Regions from separate parts of the Streptomyces sp. NPDC055013 genome, predicted to be linked through region 2. Evidence: riboswitches for the same ligand, from Rfam matches in the RefSeq annotation. Region 2 holds a riboswitch; the other holds the start of a gene.
What was found. Region 2 has a riboswitch for glycine ahead of gcvP (aminomethyl-transferring glycine dehydrogenase). Riboswitches for the same ligand answer to the same signal wherever they lie in the genome.
Positions count from the first base shown of each region.

Region 1 (4,205 bases), on a different contig from region 2:
GCGGCGGTCAGACGGTCGGCGAGGATCCGCGCACCCTCGACCGTACGGCGCTGGCGCTCCTTGAAGTCCTCACTCGCGGCGACCTTGAACGAGACCGCCTTGGCCGCGATCACGTGCTCCAGGGGACCGCCCTGGAAGCCCGGGAAGACGGACGAGTTCAGCTTCTTCGCGAAGTCCTTCTTCGCCAGGATGATGCCGCCGCGCGGGCCGCCCAGCGTCTTGTGCGTCGTGGAGGTGACCACGTCCGCGTGCTCGACCGGGTTCGGGTGCAGGCCCGCCGCGACCAGACCGGCGAAGTGCGCCATGTCGACCCACAGGTACGCCTCGACCTCGTCGGCGATCCTGCGGAACTCGGCGAAGTCCAGCTTCCGCGGGTACGCCGACCAGCCGGCGATGATCACCTTCGGGCGGTGCTCCTTGGCGAGCCGCTCGACCTCGGCCATGTCGACCAGGCCGGTCTCGGTGTCCACGTGGTACGGGACCACCTTGAACTGCTTGCCCGAGAAGTTCAGCCGCATCCCGTGCGTGAGGTGGCCGCCGTGGGCCAGGTCCAGGCCCAGGATGGTGTCACCCGGCTGGGCCAGCGCGAACAGGGCGGCCTGGTTGGCGGAGGCGCCCGAGTGGGGCTGCACGTTGGCGTACTCGGCGCCGAACAGCTCCTTGACCCGGTCGATGGCGATCTGCTCGGCGACGTCGACGTGCTCGCAGCCGCCGTAGTAGCGGCGGCCGGGGTAGCCCTCGGCGTACTTGTTCGTGGCGACCGAGCCCTGCGCCTCCATGACCGCGACCGGCGCGAAGTTCTCGGAGGCGATCATCTCCAGGGTGGACTGCTGGCGCTCCAGCTCGGCGTCGAGCGCGGCGGCGATCGCCGGGTCGAGCTCGTGCAGGGGCGTGTTCAGAAGCGACTTGTCAGACATAAGGGGGTGTAACTCCTCAGCCGGCGGTGTGGGTGACGTATTCGTCGGCGGAGAGCAGGTCGGCCGGCTCCTCCGTGATGCGTACCTTGAACAGCCAGCCGCCCTCGAAGGGGGCCGAGTTCACGAGCGCCGGGTCGTTCACCACGTCCTCGTTGATCTCGGTGATCTCACCGGTGACCGGGGAGTACAGGTCCGACACGGACTTGGTCGACTCCAGCTCGCCGCAGGTGTCACCCGCGGTCACGGTCGAGCCGACCTCGGGGAGCTGGGCGTAGACGACATCGCCGAGCGCGTTGGCCGCGAACTCGGTGATGCCGACCGTCGAGACGCCGTCCTCGGCGGTCGACAGCCACTCGTGCTCCTTGCTGTAGCGCAGCTGCTGGGGGTTGCTCATGGCCTGGATTCTCCTGTACGCGCGGGAGTGGTGATGAAGGGGGGACTGCTGGAAACGTGCGTGAGCAGCACAAATGTGCGCAGGCTCACGCAGGGCCGCTGCCAGTCTCTACTTCTGGAGTTACTTCTGCCGCTTGTAGAAGGGCAGCGCCACGACCTCGTACGGCTCGTGGCTGCCACGGATGTCCACACCGACCCCGGTCGTGCCCGGCGCCGAGTGCGCGGCGTCGACGTACGCCATCGCGATGGGCTTGCCCAGCGTGGGGGAGGGCGCACCGGAGGTGACCTCGCCGATCACCTCGCCGCCGGCGACGACCGGGTACCCGGCGCGCGGGACGCGACGCCCCTCGGCGATCAGACCGACCAGGACGCGCGGCGGGTTCTGCGAGGCACGGTCGGCGGCCTCGGCGAGCGCCTCGCGCCCGACGAAGTCGCCCTCCTTCTCGAACTTCACCACCCGGCCGAGCCCGGCGTCGAAGGGCGTGAGGGAGGTCGACAGCTCGTGGCCGTACAGCGGCATGCCCGCCTCCAGCCGCAGCGTGTCCCGGCAGGACAGACCGCACGGGATCAGGCCGACGCCCTCGCCCGCCTTGGTCAGCGCCTGCCACACCTCGACGGCGTGCTCCGGCTTCACGAACAGCTCGAAGCCGTCCTCGCCGGTGTAGCCGGTGCGCGCGATGAGGGCGGGGACGCCGGCGACGGTGCCGGGCAGACCGGCGTAGTACTTCAGGCCGTCCAGGTCGGCGTCCGTGAGCGACTTGAGGATGCCGGAGGACTCCGGACCCTGCACGGCGAGCAGGGCGTACGCGTCCCGGTCGTCACGGACCTCGGTGTCGAAGCCGGCGACCCGCTCGGTCAGCGCGTCCAGCACGACTTGGGCGTTGGAGGCGTTGGCGACGACCATGTACTCGGTCTCGGCGAGCCGGTAGACGATCAGGTCGTCCAGGATGCCGCCGTCGGCCCGGCAGATCATGGTGTAGCGGGCGCGGCCCACACCGACGGAGGCGATGTTGCCGACCAGGGCGTGGTTCAGGAAGGCCGCCGCGGCGGGGCCGGTGACGGTGATCTCGCCCATGTGGGAGAGGTCGAAGAGGCCGGCCTTGGTGCGCACGGCGTTGTGCTCGTCGCGCTCGGAGCCGTAGCGCAGGGGCATGTCCCAGCCGGCGAAGTCGGTCATCGTCGCACCGAGCGAGCGATGCAGGGCATCGAGCGCGGTGTGACGGAGTTCTTCTGTACTGCTCATCGGACGGTCTTCTCCCAAGGCATGACGGGCGAGGTCGTTCCTCCCCATCTGTCATCGGAACCTGAGAGGTTCGCCATGACCGGCTGAGGGCCAGGTCACGGCTTGCACCTTGGGTGGAGCCCACGCCTCTTCTCGGCGAAGAGGGGGACTCGCTTTTCAGATGTGCCTCGCCCGCGCGGTAACGGGGCCTGAGAGATTCAAGGGAGGGACTTGCTCCTTCGGCGCCCCAGCGATGAACTGCTGGGAACTCTCCCGCGCGGATTCGAACGGCCGGTATGCAGTTGGCGCGGACATCATTGCACGCCCGGCCCGTCTTCGGCAGGCCACGTCTGTAACGGGGTTGTGGCAGTAAGTGAACGAAAATGCGGGAGATCATCCATTACCTTCTCTTTACGCTCAGTGGGGATGGGGAATCCTGAACCGGAGGAGGACGATGACGGTGAAGCGCACCACTGCGTACGCCACGACGTCGGGCGTCGCGCTGCCCAAGCAGCCTGCGGCCCCGGCCGTCGAGGCCCCGGGCACGCGCGTCGCACCGGTGGTCCGTGACCTCCGCGAGCGCTCCGGCCACAGCCCGCACGCACTGCTCTTCGCCCCCGAGGACCTCGTCGTGATCACGGGGCTGCCCGGCAGCGGCAAGTCCACGCTGATGCGGCGGACGGTGAAGGGCGCCCGCATCGACTCCCAGGACACCCGGGACCGCTGGGACGCCCGCATGCCCGGCTTCCTGCCCTACGCCTTCTACCGCCCCCTGGTCCGCCTCGCGCACTACGCCGGCCTGCGCCGCGCCGTGCGCTCCGGCGAGGGCGTCGTCGTCCACGACTGCGGTACGCAGGCCTGGGTGCGCGGCTGGCTGGCCCGCGAGGCCCGCCGCCGCGGCGGCACCCTGCACCTGCTGCTGCTCGACGTCGACCCGGACACGGCCCTGGAGGGCCAGCGCGAGCGCGGCCGGGGCGTCTCGCGGTACGCCTTCCTGCGCCACCGCAGGGCCGCGGCCCACCTGCTGCGCTCCGTGGAGAAGGGCCACCTGCCGCCGGGCTGCGGCTCGGCGGTGCTGATCGACCGGGATGCGGCGGGCGTACTGCGCCGGATCGGGTTCACGGGCTGACCGGCCGAGGGCCTGTACGGGACGGCCACCCGCTAGCCTTTTGAGCCACAGCAGCGGTTCACAGCAGGCGGTTGAGAAGCAGATGGACTTCCCGGCGGAACTCCCCGCGGACTTCCCGGCAGGGGCACACCTCCACTCCCACGGCGGGTGGCCAGGCAACGAGCTGGAGGAGGTGCTCTCGGCCTCCCTCGGCCTGCCCTCGGCCGGCGGCCGGATCATCGAGGTGCTGGGCCGCAGCTTCGTCTGGGTGCCCCTGCCCGGCGGCGGCGGCCGGGACACCGGTCCGCTGGACCTGCCCACGGTGGAGATCGAGGGCCAGGCGTACGTGCCGGTCTTCAGCTCCGAGGAGCAGTTCCGCCAGGTGGTCGGCTCCCACATGTCGTTCACCATCGCCCCTGCGGTGGAGTTCGCCCGCGGTCTGCCGCCGCAGGTGGGCATCGCCGTCAATCCCGACGGCGTGGTCGGCGTCCCGCTGCCCCCGGCGGCGGTGGCCGAGCTGTGCCGCGTGGGCCGCACACCGCTGGACGGCCTCACGTCCGGAGGC
Region 1 is NZ_JBSGVW010000020.1:58,910-63,114, forward strand. It holds gene glyA (serine hydroxymethyltransferase) at 1-917, opposite strand, end outside; gene gcvH (glycine cleavage system protein GcvH) at 934-1,311, opposite strand; gene gcvT (glycine cleavage system aminomethyltransferase GcvT) at 1,432-2,553, opposite strand; glycine riboswitch at 2,592-2,719, opposite strand; glycine riboswitch at 2,720-2,818, opposite strand; gene ACWGDB_RS23770 (AAA family ATPase) at 2,987-3,661, shown strand; gene ACWGDB_RS23775 (enhanced serine sensitivity protein SseB) at 3,744-4,205, shown strand, end outside.
Region 1: it holds a riboswitch for glycine, as region 2 does, so the genes downstream of both, gcvT (glycine cleavage system aminomethyltransferase GcvT) here and gcvP (aminomethyl-transferring glycine dehydrogenase) in region 2, are expected to answer to the same signal.

Region 2 (4,205 bases):
ATACGAGCCGTCACCGGGCTCGCGGGGTCGGTGGGCCTGGCCGCGTCCAAGATGCTGGCGAAGATCGCCTCGGAGGAGGCCAAGCCCGACGGGCTGGTGGTGATCGAGCCGGGGACGGAGCGGGCGTTGCTCGCGCCGATGTCGGTGCGGACCTTGCCGGGGGTGGGGCCGGCGACCGGGGATCATCTGCGGCGGGCCGGGATCCACACGGTCGACGAGATCGCCGAGGCGGGCGAGGACGAGCTCGTGCGGCTGCTGGGCAAGGCCCATGGGCATGCCCTGTACGCCATGGCGCTGGCGCTCGACGAGCGGCCCGTGGTGGCCGAGCGGGAGGCCAAGTCGGTGTCCGTCGAGGACACGTACGACGTGGACATCCATGACCGGGTCCGGGTGGGGCTCGAGGTGCAGCGGCTGGCCGATCGTTGTGTGCGGCGGTTGCGGGGGGCCGGGTTGTCCGGGCGGACCATCGTGCTGAAGGTACGGCGGTACGACTTCTCGACGCTGACCCGGTCCGAGACGTTGCGGGGGCCGACGGACGATCCGGGTGTGGTGCGGGAGGCCGCGCTGCGGCTGCTGGATTCCGTGGACACGACGGGTGGGGTGCGGCTGCTGGGGGTCGGGGTCAGCGGGCTGGCCGACTACACGCAGGAGGATCTGTTCGCGCAGGTGGCGGGGGAGCGGGTCGAGCACGGCGAGGAGGGCGACCACGAGGAGCCACTGGCGGAGCGGGAGGCTGCGCTGCCTGTGGAGCGGCGGTGGGTTGCGGGTCACGATGTGCGGCACGTCGAGTACGGGCATGGGTGGGTGCAAGGGAGTGGGCTGGGGCGGGTGACGGTGCGGTTCGAGACGCCTGAGTCGTCGGAGCCGGGGCGGGTGCGGACGTTTCGGGTTGACGATCCGGGGCTGGAGTCGGCGGAGCCGTTGCCGTTGGTGCGGGGGAGAGCTGGGGTGCCTGAGGGAGATGGGGGAGATGCGGGAGGTGGGGGAACTGGGGCTGGTGGGGTTTTAGAGGTGCAGGTCGGTCACCTGGGGCGGGAGCGGGGTGGCGGGGGTATGGGGGAGGCGCCGCCTGTGGTGCCTGGGTAGGGCGTGGGCGGGCGGAACCGGACGTGCGGTTGGTTCCTGGGCGCCGGCCGACGGGCGTTGCGGTTGCAGCCAGGGGTGGGTCGCTCGCCCGCGCTCGCGGGGTGCCGCTGCGCCCACCCGTGCCGCCCCCGCGGCACGACTGCCACAGCCAGGTGGGTCGTCGGTCGGTCGTCGGCTGTCGCGTGGGCGCCGCCGCGGGCGTTGCGGTGCGATGGGGTGCGGCTGGGCAACGGAACGCGGCCGCGCGGAGGTGGCAGGTGGCAGGTGGCGGGTCAGCTGCGGGCGGGCCGGCGGTGGGCGTGACTGTGTGTGCTGGGGGATGTGCGGCGGAGGGGGGCGTCTTCAGGAGTGAGGGTGGGATGTGCGGGGGCCGTTGTCGTCCGGGGTTTCTGTGGTCGCCAGGTTGCCGAAGTCTCGGTCAGGGGGTGGGGGAGGGGCGGTTACGTCGAGGCCGTAGTGGTGGTAGAGCTGCAGTTCCTGTTCGGGGGAGAGGTGGCGGCCCACGCCGAAGTCGGGAGCGTCCTTGATGAGGGCGCGGTCGAAGGGGACGTGGAGGCTGCCCTCGACCAGATCGCTGGGCTCCAGGGGCACGAAGGCGTCCCGGGAGAACAGGCCGGTGCGTATCGCCGCCCATTCCGGCACTCCGGTCGCGTCGTCGAGATAGACCTCGTCGATGGTGCCGATCTTGGTGCCGTTGCGGTCGAAGGCCTTGCGGCCGATCAGATTGCGCGGATCGATGTCGGTCTGCACGGGCCCTCCACTTGGTCGCAACTCATCCGTAAGCACTACGAAAAGGCACATTGGTGAGCCCGGCCACTCGAAGGACCGTGCGTTGACCCCGCTGGTAGTCTGGCTAGCGGCTGCTGACCCCGTGCGGGAGAGTCCTCCGGGAACCATCCGGAGGCGCCGAAGGAGCAAATCCTCCCCGGAATCTCTCAGGCACACGTACCGCACGGACGAGGTCACTCTGGAAAGCAGGGCGGGTGTCGATGGCCTCCGCTCTCACCGACGGTGAAAACCGGGCACCTTGTGGTGACCCGGTGAAGCTCTCAGGTTGAGATGACAGAGGGGGAGGCCGTCCGGGTACCCGCGCCGTGGTGCCCCTCGAAGGTCGTGTCAGACCAGGAGGCCTCCGCAATGACCGCCCATCGCATTCCGCTCTCAGAGCTCGAGCAGGGTATTCCCTTCGAGCAGCGTCACATCGGTCCTGATCATGAGGCTCGGGCCAAGATGCTCGCCCAGGTCGGGTACGGCTCGCTCGACGAGCTCACCGCCGCGGCGGTGCCGGATGTGATCAAGAACGCCGACTCCCTCGAACTGCCGGGGGCGCGTACCGAGGCCGAGGTGCTCGCCGAGCTGCGGTCGCTCGCCGATCGCAACCAGGTGCTGGACTCGATGATCGGGCTCGGGTACTACGGGACCTTCACGCCGCCCGTCATCCTGCGCAATGTCATGGAGAACCCGGCTTGGTACACGGCCTACACGCCGTATCAGCCCGAGATCTCGCAGGGGCGGCTCGAGGCCCTGCTGAACTTCCAGACCATGGTCGCCGACCTCACCGGGCTGCCGACCTCCGGTGCCTCGCTGCTGGACGAGGGGACCGCGGCGGCCGAGGCCATGGCCCTGTCGCTGCGGATGGGCAAGAACAAGAAGGGGCTGTTCCTGGTCGACGCGGATGTACTTCCGCAGACCATCGCCGTGATCGAGACCCGTGCCGAGCCCACCGGCGTGGAGATCGTGGTCGCCGACCTCAGCGACGGCATTCCGGCCGAGATCGCCGGGCGGGAGATCAACGGCGTTCTGGTGCAGTACCCGGGCGCCTCCGGCGTCGTACGGGACATCAAGCCCGTCATCGAGCAGGCCCATGAGCTCGGCGCCCTCGTCACCGTCGCCGCCGATCTGCTCGCGCTCACGCTGCTGAAGTCCCCCGGTGAGCTCGGGGCGGACATCGCGGTCGGGACGACGCAGCGGTTCGGTGTGCCGATGGGCTTCGGCGGGCCGCACGCCGGCTACATGGCCGTACACGAGAAGTTCGCGCGCAGCCTGCCCGGGCGGCTCGTGGGCGTGTCCGTGGATGTCGACGGCAACAGGGCGTACCGGCTGGCTCTCCAGACGCGTGAGCAGCACATTCGCCGGGAGAAGGCGACCAGCAACATCTGTACGGCTCAGGTGCTGCTCGCCGTGATGGCTGGGATGTACGCCGTGTACCACGGCCCCGACGGGCTGCGCGGCATCGCCCGGCGCACTCACCGGTACGCCGCCATCCTCGCCGCGGGCCTCACGGCCGGTGGGGTCGAGGTCGTGCACGGTTCCTACTTCGACACGCTGACCGTGCGGGTGCCTGCGAAGGCCGCCGAAGTTGTCGCCGCCGCCCGGCAGAACGGCGTCAACCTGCGCCTCGTCGACGCCGACCATGTGTCCCTCGCCTGCGACGAGACCACCACGCGGGCCCAACTGGGCGCCGTATGGACGGCGTTCGGGGTCGAGGGTGACGTCGAGGCGCTGGACGAGGGGGCCGAGGACGTACTTCCGGGCGGGCTGCTGCGCAGCGACGAGGTCCTCACGCACCCCGTCTTCCACCAGCACCGTTCCGAGACCGCGATGCTGCGCTACCTGCGCAGGCTCGCCGACCGCGACTACGCGCTCGACCGCGGCATGATCCCGCTGGGCTCCTGCACCATGAAGCTCAACGCGACGACCGAGATGGAGCCGGTCACCTGGCCGGAGTTCGGGCAGCTGCACCCCTTCGCGCCCGCCGAGCAGGCGCAGGGCTATCTGACGCTCATCCGCGAGTTGGAGGAACGTCTCGCCGAGGTCACCGGCTACGACAAGGTGTCGCTGCAGCCCAACGCCGGGTCGCAGGGTGAGCTGGCCGGGCTGCTCGCGGTACGCGGGTACCACCGGGCCAACGGGGACGAGCAGCGGACCGTCTGTCTGATTCCGTCGTCCGCCCATGGGACCAACGCCGCCAGCGCCGTCATGGCCGGTATGAAGGTCGTCGTCGTGAAGACCGCCGACGACGGTGAGATCGACGTCGAGGATCTGCGGGCGAAGATCGAGAAGCACCGGGACGAGTTGTCGGTGCTGATGATCACGTACCCGTCGACGCACGGGGTGTT
Region 2 is NZ_JBSGVW010000033.1:9,385-13,589, forward strand. It holds gene ACWGDB_RS31885 (DNA polymerase IV) at 1-1,086, shown strand, start outside; gene ACWGDB_RS31890 (PRC-barrel domain-containing protein) at 1,429-1,836, opposite strand; glycine riboswitch at 1,951-2,047, shown strand; gene gcvP (aminomethyl-transferring glycine dehydrogenase) at 2,224-4,205, shown strand, end outside.